One region of the Serratia sp. NFX21 genome, then DNA from elsewhere that is predicted to be linked to it. Evidence: predicted binding sites of a transcription regulator. Region 1 holds the regulator's gene; each other region holds the start of a gene.

Region 1 (3,119 bases):
GGCCATGCGGCGCAGCGAAACGGTATTGGAAAAACGGACAAAGCTGTCGCGGCCGAGCCACAGCACGGCGAAGAATTTCTGCACGCCATTCAGCAGACGCAGATGCGGTGTGCCGTGACCTTCGCGCCCCGGAGAGCGGCCAAACATCACCGAAACCGGCAGCATCTGAATGTCGAGATCCGGATTGCTGCGGTGCAGGTCCAGATAGTCGTGGAACAGTTTTACCGACTCTTCTTTCGGCGTGTAGTAGCGGAATACGCGCGGGCCGTCGTGAATAAACACGTGGCTTGGCAGCACGGTGCCGTCTATCTCCAGCGGATTGAGGGGGTCGGGCAGATCTTGCGCCAGGCACTGGGTGCGCAGCGTCAGCAAATCCGCCTTGGAATTATAAGGTAAAACATACAAAATCGGCCGTGAGGGATCCAACCCTAACTCCGTGACCGGATCTGAAGGGATAACCTTACTTCTTACCAACAGTTTGAGTGGTAAATTCAATAGTTTATAATAAATTTTACGCCAACCTGACATAACAACGTGAAGCCTCTTGTTAGCAATGCGCCGCAAGCATACCAGAAACCGGGTAGCAGATCTGTGGTGTTGGAAAACCGAGAGCCGGGAGAGTTTCCTGGCCTAGACTGTTTAATTATGACTTATCTCTGCTAAAGGCACTAAAAAACATGGCAAACCAAGCAACCGGCCTGACCCGTATTATTAAAGCCGCCGGCTACTCTTATAAAGGCTTTTCCGCTGCCTGGCAGCACGAAGCGGCATTCCGCCAGGAATTGGTGGCGACCGTGCTGGCTATCATACTGGCGATTTGGCTGGACGTGGGTGCGGTAGCGCGCATTTTACTGATCGGATCGGTGCTGTTGGTGATGATCGTCGAAATCCTGAACAGCGCGATTGAGGCGATTGTCGACCGCGTGGGGACTGAGCATCACGAGCTTTCCGGTCGGGCAAAGGATATGGGCTCGGCGGCGGTCTCGCTGGCGATTATTTTGGCGCTGTTTGTCTGGGGGTCGGTGCTGTGGCAGCACTTTGCCTGAGTGGCGGCGTTGCGTTGCGACAGGTGTCGCTAATCCCTGATTTTTATTCACTCTTCGGTTCCCAAGCCGCAGTTACCTGTATATACTCACAGCAAGACTGTATAAACAAACAGGGGGCGGAATGAAAGCACTAACTACCAGACAGCAAGAGGTCTATGATCTGATTCGCGATCATATTTCGTCCACTGGCATGCCGCCAACGCGCGCCGAGATCGCCATGCGTCTGGGGTTCCGTTCGCCAAATGCCGCAGAAGAACACCTGAAAGCGCTGGCGCGTAAAGGCGTTATCGAGATTATCTCCGGCGCTTCGCGCGGCATTCGCCTGCTGATGGAAGATGAAGAGGGTTTACCGCTGATTGGCCGTGTCGCCGCCGGTGAGCCGCTGCTGGCGCAGCAGCATATCGAAGGGCACTACAAGGTCGATCCATCCCTGTTCAAACCGAGCGCGGATTTCCTGCTGCGGGTCAACGGCATGTCGATGCGTGACATCGGTATTCTCGACGGCGATCTGCTGGCGGTGCATAAAACTCAGGACGTGCGTAATGGCCAGGTGGTTGTGGCACGCATCGAAGATGAAGTCACGGTCAAGCGCCTGAAAAAACACGGTAACGTGGTTGAGCTGCTGCCGGAAAACAGTGAATTCCAGCCGATTGTGGTCGATCTGCGTCAGCAGAATTTCACCATTGAAGGTCTGGCGGTCGGTGTGATCCGCAATGGCGACTGGGTTTAATCCTCACGCCCAAACATCGTTCTCTGATTCAAGTCGCCCCAGTTCTGGGGCGATGTCATATCTGATTCACTATATACCCTATAGCTTTCAAGTTGCAGCTAGGCGGCCAACTCGCTCATCCCCAGGCGCTTACTCAGGTAAGTAACTGGGGTGACAAATCTGCCGGGAGCAGATTTGAACGCTGTTTGCAGCGGCCCCGAAGGGGTGTGGCTCATGGACGGGCCACATAACTGAGTGCAGATAACAACGCTGCAACTTGAAAGATGACGGGTATACACGGGAACATTTCACTATGCGCCTGCTTTCTGCCTTCACCAGCGATACCGATAAAGCCCTGTGGCGCCTTGCGCTGCCCATGATTTTCTCCAATATCACCGTGCCGCTGCTTGGGCTGGTAGATACCGCAGTCATCGGCCACCTCGACAGCCCGACCTATCTGGGTGGCGTAGCGGTTGGCTCCATGGCCACCAGCTTCCTGTTTATGCTGTTGCTGTTTCTGCGTATGAGCACCACCGGGCTGACTGCTCAGGCGTTGGGGGCACAAAATCCGCAGGGGCTGGCACGAGCCTTTATGCAGCCGTTGCTGCTGGCGGTGTTGGCCGGGGTGGCTATTGTGTTGCTGCGCTATCCGCTGATTGAGTTGGCGCTAAAAATCGTCGGTGGCGATGGGGCGGTGCTGGAACAGGCTCGCTTATTCCTCGAGATCCGCTGGCTGAGCGCCCCGGCGGCGCTGGCCAATATGGTGATCCTGGGTTGGTTGCTTGGCGTGCAATACGTGCGCGCACCGGTGATCCTGCTGATTGTCGGCAACCTGCTGAATATCGTATTGGATATCTGGCTGGTGATGGGACTGGGCTGGAACGTGCAGGGGGCCGCGACCGCGACCGCCATCTCTGAATATGCCACGCTGCTGTTGGGATTATGGCTGTCCTGGCGCGTGATGCGCATACGCGGCATTTCTGTGCCAATGCTGCGCCAAGCCTGGCGCGGTAATCTGCGGCGTCTGCTGGCGTTGAATCGCGACATTATGCTGCGTTCATTGCTGCTACAACTGTGTTTTGCTTCGTTGACCATCTTCGGTGCCCGGCTGGGCGGCGAGGTGGTCGCGGTAAATGCGGTGCTGATGAATTTGCTGACCTTCACCGCTTATGCGCTGGACGGTTTTGCCTACGCGGTAGAGGCTCATTCGGGCCATGCCTATGGCGCCCGTGACGATAGCCAACTGCGTAAAGTATGGCGTGCGGCTTGCCGGCAGGCCTGTCTGGTGGCGTTGGGCTTTGGTCTGCTCTATGCCGTTGCTGGGCAGCAAATCATTGCCGCCTTGACCTCTTTACCGGAGCTGC
Region 2 (3,119 bases), 1.5 Mb from region 1:
CGATCGCCAAGGGCTACGGGGTGGATGTGATTGCCCAGTATCTGCAGTCGCAGCAGGTTAAGAACTACATGGTGGATATTGGCGGTGAGGTACGTACTCGCGGCCACAACGGTGAGAAAAAACCGTGGCGTATCGCCATTGAACGGCCGACGGCCGGCATGGAGCAGAAGGCGCAACTGGTGATCCAGCCGGGCGAGATGTCGATCGCCACCTCGGGGGATTATCGCAATTACTTCGAACAGGACGGCGTGCGTTATTCTCACACCATAGATCCGGTTACCGGCAAGCCGATCCATCATCACCTGGTGTCGGTTACGGTGCTGAGCCCGACCTGTATGGCCGCCGATGGTTTGTCGACCGGGTTGAACGTATTGGGGCCGGAGCGCGGCATGGCGTTGGCGAACCTGATGGGGATCCCGGTGTTCATGATTGTGAAAACCGCCAAAGGTTTTGAAGAGCGCTACTCCGAGGCGTTCAAACCCTATTTGAACAAGAGCTAGTGAGGTCGCTATGTTGACAGTATTTGTCGCCAGCTTTGTGTTGTTTCTGTTGATTGTCGGCGGGATGTCGTTGGGTTACGTGTTCAAGCGTAAAAGCCTGCAGGGCAGCTGCGGCGGGATCACGGCGTTGGGAATGGATAAAGTCTGTGACTGCCCTGAACCCTGCGATGCGCGTAAAAAGCGTCTGGAGAAAGAGGCGTTACGCCAGCAACAGTTGGAAAAACACCGGATTATCTGAATAACTGGGGCGCATACAGCGCCCCTTTTTACAGCGTTTTAAATCGGTTATTTGGCCTTGGCAAACTCTCTGGCTTCAGCCGGTGAGTTAACCATAACCCCGTCGACTCCCAGCGCCAGCGCCTGCTGGTATTCAGCCGGGGTGTTGATGCCGAACAGGATGATGTGCGCCGGGCCTTGCGAACGGAAGCAGTCGATCGATTCTTTATCCCAGGTCAGAAACGCCTTGGAGCGCCCTTCACCCAGGGTAAATTTCTCCACCACTTCCACTTCTCTTTTCAGTTCCAGCCCGTACCAGCGCGGTTGCTGATGGTCTGGCTTCAGCTCACACAGATGTGACAGGCTGATATTCGCCAGCAGGTCGCGGGTTTCATCGCGGGTTTCAAAACGTTTGATCGTGGGCGGCAGCGCCTGCAGATATTTGGCATCGGTGGAGTACACGCGGGTGCGGTTCAGGCTGTTGGTTTTTTCCAGCGTTGCCAGTAGAGCTTTGCCGAACTGGGCCGGGTCTGCGTCTGGGGATTTGATATCCAGATAGAAGTTAACCTTGGGGAAGGCATTGAGGATCTCATCCAAACGTGGAATGCCAATGCCTTTACCCCGGAACGGATGGGTTTCACCTTTGGCGAATGACCAACCGGCGTCAACTTTCGCCAGTTGCGCAGCGGTAAAGGCGGAAACCAATCCCTGCCGATCGGTTAGCGCTTTCAGATCCGAAGGGCGGTAAAGCACGATCACGCCGTCTTTGGATTCCTGCAGGGTGATCCAGATGGCGTCGGCGCCGTTTTTCAGTGCGGTTTCAATGGCGACGCGGGTATTTTCAGGAGCGTCGGCGGTACCACCACGGTGAGCGATAATGGCGGGGGCGGCGGTAGCAGCAAGGGATATCAGGGATAAGGCTGAGGCTAACAAATAGACCGATAATGTTTTCATGTAGGGCACCATCCTGTGCGTAGAGTTATTGTTGTCAGTAACTGTGGCGACTAATTTTCCACAGCGTACTATTGAAAAATTACGCTTTTTTAACAAGTCGAAGATAATTGGGTGAAACCCCGTTTTCTCCGAGTAGAGCCGAGGCTTGAGCTTTCCATTTTTGACTGTATACTTATACAGTGTCATTGGAGGCGCGATGCGTAAAATCATTCATGTCGATATGGACTGCTTCTTCGCGGCGGTAGAAATGCGCGACGATCCCAGCCTGCGCGATATTCCGTTGGCGATCGGCGGCAGTGCCGACCGGCGTGGGGTGATCAGCACCGCCAACTATCCTGCACGCCGCTATGGTGTGCACAGTGCGATGTCGACGGCGATGGCGCTCAAGCTTTGCCCGCACCTTAAGCTGCTGCCCGGGCGCATGGCGGCGTATAAGGAAGCCTCGCAGCATATCCGCGAAATCTTTGCCCGTTACACCCCGCTGATTGAACCGCTGTCGCTGGATGAAGCCTATCTGGACGTGACCGACTGCAGCCAGTGCAACGGCTCGGCGACGTTGATCGCCGAGCAAATCCGCCAGACTATCTCCGATGAACTCAACCTTACCGCTTCTGCCGGTATCGCGCCGATCAAGTTCCTCGCTAAAATTGCCTCAGAGTTGAATAAGCCGAACGGACAATACGTCATCACCCCGGCGCAGGTGCCGGCTTTTTTACAGCAGTTACCGCTGAGTAAAATCCCCGGCGTGGGCAAAGTGACCGCCAAACGGCTGGAAGAAGTGGGGCTGATCACCTGTGCCGACGTACAGCAGTACGATCTGGCGGCGCTGTTAAAGCGCTTCGGCAAATTTGGCCGGGTGCTGTGGGAGCGTTGTCAGGGGATCGATCTGCGTGAGGTTTCGCCAGAGCGGTTGCGCAAGTCGGTGGGGGTGGAGCGAACCTTGGCGGAAGATATCCATGACTGGGAAGACTGCGAAGCGTTGATTGTCGACAAACTCTATCCCGAGCTGGAACTGCGGTTGCGTAAGGTGAAACCGGATCTGCACATCGCCCGGCAGGGGGTAAAACTGAAGTTTCAGGATTTCCAGCAAACCACCCAGGAACACGTTTGGCCGGTACTGAATAAAGACGATTTAATCAACGTGGCACGGCAGGTATGGCGCGAGCGGCGTGAAGGGCGCGGGGTGCGACTGGTCGGGTTGCACGTGACGCTGCTGGATCCGCAACTGGAGCGGCAACTGCTGCTGCCCTGGGAATAACAAGGGCGCAATTCAAGTTTGCGCCCTTGGTTTAATCACTAAGTCATCTGTAATATTACGCGCGTTCCGGGATCGCTTTCAGCAGTGCGGTCAGCAGTTTCCAGTACAGGCCCACGCTTTCGATATGCACCTGCTCATCCGGCGAGTGTGGCCCGGTGATGGTTGGCCCAATCGACACCATATCCATGTTT
Region 3 (3,119 bases), 2.3 Mb from region 1:
CCGGGCCGGAGCCCAGGATCAATAATTTGCTGTGTTTAGCCGTGCCCATGAATACCCTCTTTTCCCACAATGGCGGACAATGGATCCGATTGTAGGGAAAACGCAGCATTAAAAAAAGCGTCAGGGGATGTTGTTAACGATTTGTTTGATAGCCTTTCCCTATTAATTATTAAATTGCTGCTAAAGCGAGCGTAAAATGCAGCAATTTAACTTATGGAAGCCACTCAGCGCCGCTCCCTGCGCCATTGACTGGAAACAGCCCATTAGCGGCTTGGGGTGCCTTGACTGCGGGCTTTTCAAGCCAGCGATTCATAACTAAAAACGGGGTGCTAACTTTTCATGACGGTACGTTCTTCTGATTTTGCTTCTTTTACTTTGACAATCCGCTGCGCATTTGCGAAAACATCATAGGAAGAAGAAATTATCCCTGTCCCTACAGTAAATCGTACGTATTTACAGCGTTGGTGCGGAATTTTGCGCCGTTGCTGAAGCTTCGTGTGGCAGGTGAGGGGACACCGTGCAAGCGGGGGGAATTCTTCTTGCGATAACGTCATTTAAAAACCTGGTGCAGAGTTGACAGACAGGCTGCACAAGGGGTGATGATGGTAGTGAAGCATATGACAGGCATTGGGTCTTCGCTTGGAACGAACCCTTACACATTGACGTTGGTTGGGGTGTGGCAAGTGCAGGGAAGAAAATAAGAGAGACAATAATAATGGCAGACAATAAGAAACGCCCGGGTAAAGATCTCGACCGTATCGACCGCAACATCCTGAACGAACTGCAGAAGGATGGGCGTATTTCGAACGTTGAGCTTTCCAAGCGCGTGGGGTTATCCCCAACCCCATGTTTAGAACGTGTGCGCCGCCTCGAGCGCCAGGGTTTTATTCATGGTTATACCGCTTTGCTCAACCCGCATTATCTGGATGCGTCCCTGCTGGTCTTCGTAGAAATCACGTTGAACCGCGGTGCGCCGGATGTGTTTGAGCAATTCAACTCGGCAGTACAGAAACTTGAAGAAATTCAGGAGTGTCATCTGGTGTCCGGTGATTTCGACTATCTGTTGAAAACCCGCGTGCCGGATATGTCGGCTTACCGTAAGTTGCTCGGTGAAACCTTGCTGCGTCTGCCGGGGGTTAACGACACCCGTACGTACGTGGTAATGGAAGAAGTGAAACAGAGTAACCGTCTGGTTATCAAAACACGGTAGGGTGCAGGTGCAAAACCTGATTAAATTGGTTACACTCCTGTTTATTCATACAGTTTCGGCGCCGGGGAAGCTTCTCGGCGCTGTTGCTATGTCAGCTAACAGGAACCTGGAGAGCCTTTCTTGAGCCAGGAATATACAGAAGATAAAGAAGTTACCTTGAGAAAACTCAGCAGCGGCCGCCGTTTGCTCGAAGCTGTGTTGATTGTGGTAGCCATTTTTGCCATTTACCTCATGGCTGCCTTGGTCAGTTTCAATCCATCTGACCCAAGCTGGTCGCAGACCGCGTGGCATGAGCCAATTCATAACCTGGGCGGTGGCGTCGGGGCCTGGATGGCCGACACATTGTTCTTCACCTTCGGGGTACTCGCCTATGCGATACCGCCGATCATGCTGGTGTTGTGCTGGGCGGCTTATCGTCAGCGCAGCGGCGGCGAATACATCGATTATTTTGCGCTTTCACTGCGCCTGATCGGCACGTTGGCGCTGGTGCTCACTTCGTGTGGCCTGGCGGCATTGAATGTCGACGATCTCTATTACTTCGCCTCCGGCGGTGTGATCGGCAGTTTGCTGAGCAACGCCATGTTGCCGTGGTTCAACGGTATTGGTGCCACCCTGGGGCTGCTGTGCGTTTGGGCTGCGGGGCTGACACTGTTTACCGGCTGGTCCTGGCTGGTGATCGCCGAGCGTATCGGCGGCGTGGTGCTGGGGACGGCGACCTTTATGACCAACCGTTCACGCCGTGAAGACCGTTATCACGACGATGACGACCGTTACGTCGAAGAGCAACCCGAATCTGCAGACAAGGAAGCCGCGCTTGCTGCGGCTACCACAGCGACGGCGGCCAATGCAGCGGAAGATGACGTATTGTTCTCAGCGCCTTCGGTCACGGAAACCGCGAAAATGGCGGCGGAAGATGCCGAAGATCCGTTGCTCAGCGGCCTGCGGGCTCATGATGACGAAGATGCGGATATCGTACCGGTTGCGCCAGCGCCAGCCAGCGCACCTGCCACAGCGGCACCTGTTGTCGCTCAGGCACCGTCGGTTACTGCGGCACCGGCGGCTCCGGCCTCGGTGAACCAGCATCCGATGAGCGCGGTAGCGGAAAACACCGCGCCGCCGCTGTACTCGTTTGAAATCCCTGAAGAGACACCAACGCCGAAGACGACGCGCCCGGTCGACCCTTACCGGGATGACGATGAGCCTCGTATGGGGAATTGGGATGCTCCGGCCGTATCGCCGTCGCACGACCGCTCTCCATTTGATTTCTCTGCCGCACAACGTGATCATGTTGATGTCAGTGCTCCGGCCGGTTTCAGTGCCGCCGAGCCTGCCGTTTCACCGTTTGGCAGCGCGAAGCCTCAGGCACCCGCCGCAGCGACGGCAATTGCCGGTGCTGTTGCCGCCAATACCTTTATGCCGGCCTTTACCGCCACCAGTGACGCGAACTCGCAGGTGAAACAAGGCCTCGGCCCTGAATTGCCGCGCCCGAACCCGGTGCGTATTCCGACCCGGCGTGAGCTGGCTTCCTACGGCATCAAGCTGCCTTCGCAGCGTATGGCCGAACAGGAACAACGCACCCGTGAGGACGACGAGCCATTGCAACAGGCTGATAATCTTTCGCAAGATGATGAAGCCCTGCAGGAAGCAGCCTTGCGCCAGGCGTTTGCCGAGCAGCAAAGCCAGCGTTACGGCGGGGAGCCTGAGGCAGATAATCTGGATGATGAAGCTGCTCTGCAGGAGGCCGCGCTGCGTCAGGCATTTGCCGACCAGCAAAGCCAGCGCTATGGCCAGCCAGCCGCCGCGCCATCGGTGGCGCCAACTACGCCGGTAGATACCCGCAATGCGTTCGGCTTCTCGCCGATGGATGATTTGGTTGATGATGGCCCGGTTGAGCCACTATTCACCCTGT
Region 4 (3,119 bases), 2.5 Mb from region 1:
GCCAGACCCAGATAGGAGGCGACGACGAAGCTACCCAGTTTGATGATGTCGTGGACGTTAGAGCCTGCGACCACTTTGGTCATCAGTGCCAGTACGCCGTATGGAGTCAGTTTCATCACCAGACGCACCAGCTTCATTACCCAGGCCTGCAGGGTATCGATCGCCACCAGCACGCGTTCGCCTTTAGGCTTGTCGTCTTTCAGCAACTGCAGCGACGCCACGCCGAGGAAGGTCGCGAAGATCACCACGCTGATGATTGAGGTCGGGCTGGCCCCGGTCAGATCGGCAAACGGGTTTTTAGGAATGAAGGACAGCACCATCTGCGGTACGGTCAGGTCGGCCAGTTTACCGACGTAGTTGCTTTGGATCGCTGACAGACGCGCGCTTTCTTGCGCCCCTTGCACCAGACCCTCGGCGGTCAGACCAAACAGGTTGGTCACCAGCACGCCCACCAGCGCCGAAATCAGCGTGGTGAACAGCAGGGTGCCAATCGTCAGGAAGCTGATTTTCCCCAGAGAAGAGGCGTTGTGCAGCTTGGCGACCGCGCTCAGAATTGAGGCGAACACCAGCGGCATCACAATCATTTGCAGCAGTTGTACATAGCCGTTACCGACAATGTTGAACCAGCTGATGGATTCTTTCAGTACCGGGTTGTCCGAGCCGTACACCAGTTGCAGCGCCAGACCGAACACCACGCCCATGACCAGGCCGACCAGTACTTTTTTCGCCAGGCTCCATTGCTTATGACGGCTTTGCGCCAACAGCAAAAGGAGGGCGACAAAAATCACCACGTTAATAACCAGCGGAAGATTCATCCCCAATGTCTCCAATTATTTTTTCTTATATAAAAATGGCTATGCACCAAGGCGTAGCGATACTAAATATCGTAACAGTTTGCGTAACGGCTCACTTATATCCAAATGGAATTTTATATAACTTTATTGGTGATTTTGTTTAATTAATAATCTTTACGGATATTAAATGGCCATTTTTTTGTGATCACAGTCTGATATTTTTTATTTGTTCAAAATAGGACTGCACAGGAATGGTGCAACCGCCTTGCCAGTAGATCGCAAAAGCCACCAGACACAGGCACAGAGCGCGCTCGAGTTGGTTGCCTTTCTGAGAATTTAGCAGCGGCAGGCGAAAACGCCAGCGACAGGGCCAAAGCAAGGGCACGCCGGCGGGGGTGAGCATATCTGCCAACAGGTGACTGAAGTAACCGATAATCATCGCATGCAGGACATCCGGCGGGATCGGCCAACTGCGTGGCACGTCAAGCTGGAACAGTGCCATGCCACCGGCGATCGCCAGCAGGCTATGAGTAAAACCACGATGGCCGAAGGCGCGTGAAATAGGAATGGCGATCCAGCGCAGGCGCTGGCCTAACACCGATTTGGGGTGATCGATATCAGGCAGCAACGAAGTCAGCAGAGCGGCGGGGATAATATGCCACCAGTCGCCGGTAGCAAGCGATGGTGTCACCTCAGCCTTCTTGGCGAAAATCGCGCAAGCGACAGAGAAAATAAGATGTCCTTCCGCGGTCATACTGCAATTCCGGCTGATAAACTGTTAATTTATCCAGTATATGGGAAAATTCCCAGTAGTGGAAGCAGTTACCCTGTAACCAATTGTTTATTTTATACGGTTTTACAACGGCTTGTTATCGTAAGCGGTTAATCGTTGTGCGTTTTTGATAGGGCCTGTTGAAAAGATGGGGGAAAGCACCGGGTGACGGGGTGAGGTTGCGTGGCAGTGACAGCCTGTACCGATCGCCCGGCGCTTTCTTATTGCCCTAGCATAGAGAGAGCGGCAGGTTAACTCAATATAAATGAAATGGTGTTTTATTTATTTTATGACGTAATGCGCTATTTTGAAATTAAGCGGTGATGGGGCTTAAAGGGGATGTGTAACGGCACCGGGAGCAGACCGATGCCGTGAAGATTATGCCAGGTGATCAGGTGTCAGCTGTTCCAGCGTTTCGAGCTTATGGTCGGCCAATGCCCAGCGCGCATCGTTGCGATACTCGTGCGCCGGGATAACGATCGAACGCATTCTGGCGGCTTTGGTGGCAATCATGCCGTTGAATGAATCTTCCAAAGTGATACAGCGCAGTGGATCACTGCCGAGACGTTCGGCGGCAATCAGATACACTTCGGGGTGCGGCTTGCTGTAAGGCAGATATTCGGCGGAAACCAATTGGTCAAAGTAACCTTCAAGGTCAAACATCTGCAGAACCTGTTGCTGCATGTGCAGCGGCGAAGCTGAGGCCAGGCCGATATTCAGATCCAGACTGCGGCACAGCTCCAGCGCCTGCTGCACGCCCGGCAACAGCGGCTGTTTTTCACGTACCAGTTCTATGGCGCGTTCGATGATCCGCGCTGAGACTTCCTCTTGCGAGACTCCTTGCCACGGCATGGCCTGGTACCACATTTTCACCACCAGATCGATGCGCAGACCCAGGGTATCCGGTAGCTTGTGGCGGTCAGACAAATCCAGCCCCAGTGCGCCAAAGATATCCAGTTCCGCCTGTAACCACAGGGGTTCTGAATCGATCAATAAACCATCCATATCAAAAATAGCGGTTTCAATGCGTTGCGAATAGGCCATTAGCGGTTAACTCCTTGCCGGCGCCGGTGAATGTGGCCAACACTTTATCATCGCTGACGGCGAGACTAAAACTTTTGCCTGCCGGGTTGAGCCCGGCCAAAGCGCAGGATACGCCACACTTTCCGCAGTTTTAACCACCAACGCTGATGTTGGCGCTCGGTGACCTGCTGTAGCATGCGCGCATAGTCCAGCACCAATCCTGGCGTCCAGGTCATGCTTTCGCCACGGCTGCGCAGCACCGCCAGCATCCACAGGTTGGGATCGAGCACCAGCAACAGAAAACGGCGCCACAAATGTTTATCGCCCAGAACGCCCTCCAGCGCGCTGTCGAGTGCCCGAATCACCGTGGTGGAACAGTTGCGACGGGTCAGGTTGTAGGTGGTGTCCTGCTGATAGTGCTGCCAGAAAGTGCGCAGCGCCGCGGGGTTATAGCGGTGAAACTGGATTTTTTTGTCCGGTGGGCACCAGGCAGCCACCTCTTGTTGCAGGCCCGGCAGAAAACGGCCGTC

Evidence for each region. The regulator LexA, encoded in region 1, represses DNA repair genes until DNA is damaged. The targets are predictions, from matches to a motif close to TNCTGTATGTACATACAGNA.
Region 2: dinB (DNA polymerase IV) is a predicted target of LexA. The motif match lies at 1,833-1,852, and genes of this name have one in related genera.
Region 3: ACNT1W_RS10555 (DNA translocase FtsK 4TM domain-containing protein) is a predicted target of LexA. The motif match lies at 1,246-1,265, and genes of this name have one in related genera.
Region 4: ACNT1W_RS12870 (metal-dependent hydrolase) is a predicted target of LexA. The motif match lies at 1,568-1,587, and genes of this name have one in related genera.

The regions. Positions count from the first base shown of each region.
Region 1 is NZ_CP183196.1:5,180,234-5,183,352, reverse strand. It holds gene plsB (glycerol-3-phosphate 1-O-acyltransferase PlsB) at 1-528, opposite strand, end outside; gene ACNT1W_RS24265 (diacylglycerol kinase) at 678-1,046, shown strand; gene lexA (transcriptional repressor LexA) at 1,168-1,776, shown strand; gene dinF (MATE family efflux transporter DinF) at 2,069-3,119, shown strand, end outside.
Region 2 is NZ_CP183196.1:1,440,446-1,443,564, forward strand. It holds gene ACNT1W_RS06770 (FAD:protein FMN transferase) at 1-500, shown strand, start outside; gene nqrM ((Na+)-NQR maturation NqrM) at 511-738, shown strand; gene ACNT1W_RS06780 (glycerophosphodiester phosphodiesterase family protein) at 786-1,670, opposite strand; gene dinB (DNA polymerase IV) at 1,867-2,928, shown strand; gene pepD (beta-Ala-His dipeptidase) at 2,984-3,119, opposite strand, start outside.
Region 3 is NZ_CP183196.1:2,230,275-2,233,393, forward strand. It holds gene trxB (thioredoxin-disulfide reductase) at 1-49, opposite strand, end outside; gene lrp (leucine-responsive transcriptional regulator Lrp) at 716-1,210, shown strand; gene ACNT1W_RS10555 (DNA translocase FtsK 4TM domain-containing protein) at 1,331-3,119, shown strand, end outside.
Region 4 is NZ_CP183196.1:2,709,031-2,712,149, forward strand. It holds gene ACNT1W_RS12865 (L-cystine transporter) at 1-815, opposite strand, end outside; gene ACNT1W_RS12870 (metal-dependent hydrolase) at 1,000-1,548, opposite strand; gene hxpB (hexitol phosphatase HxpB) at 1,945-2,610, opposite strand; gene ACNT1W_RS12880 (HdeD family acid-resistance protein) at 2,676-3,119, opposite strand, start outside.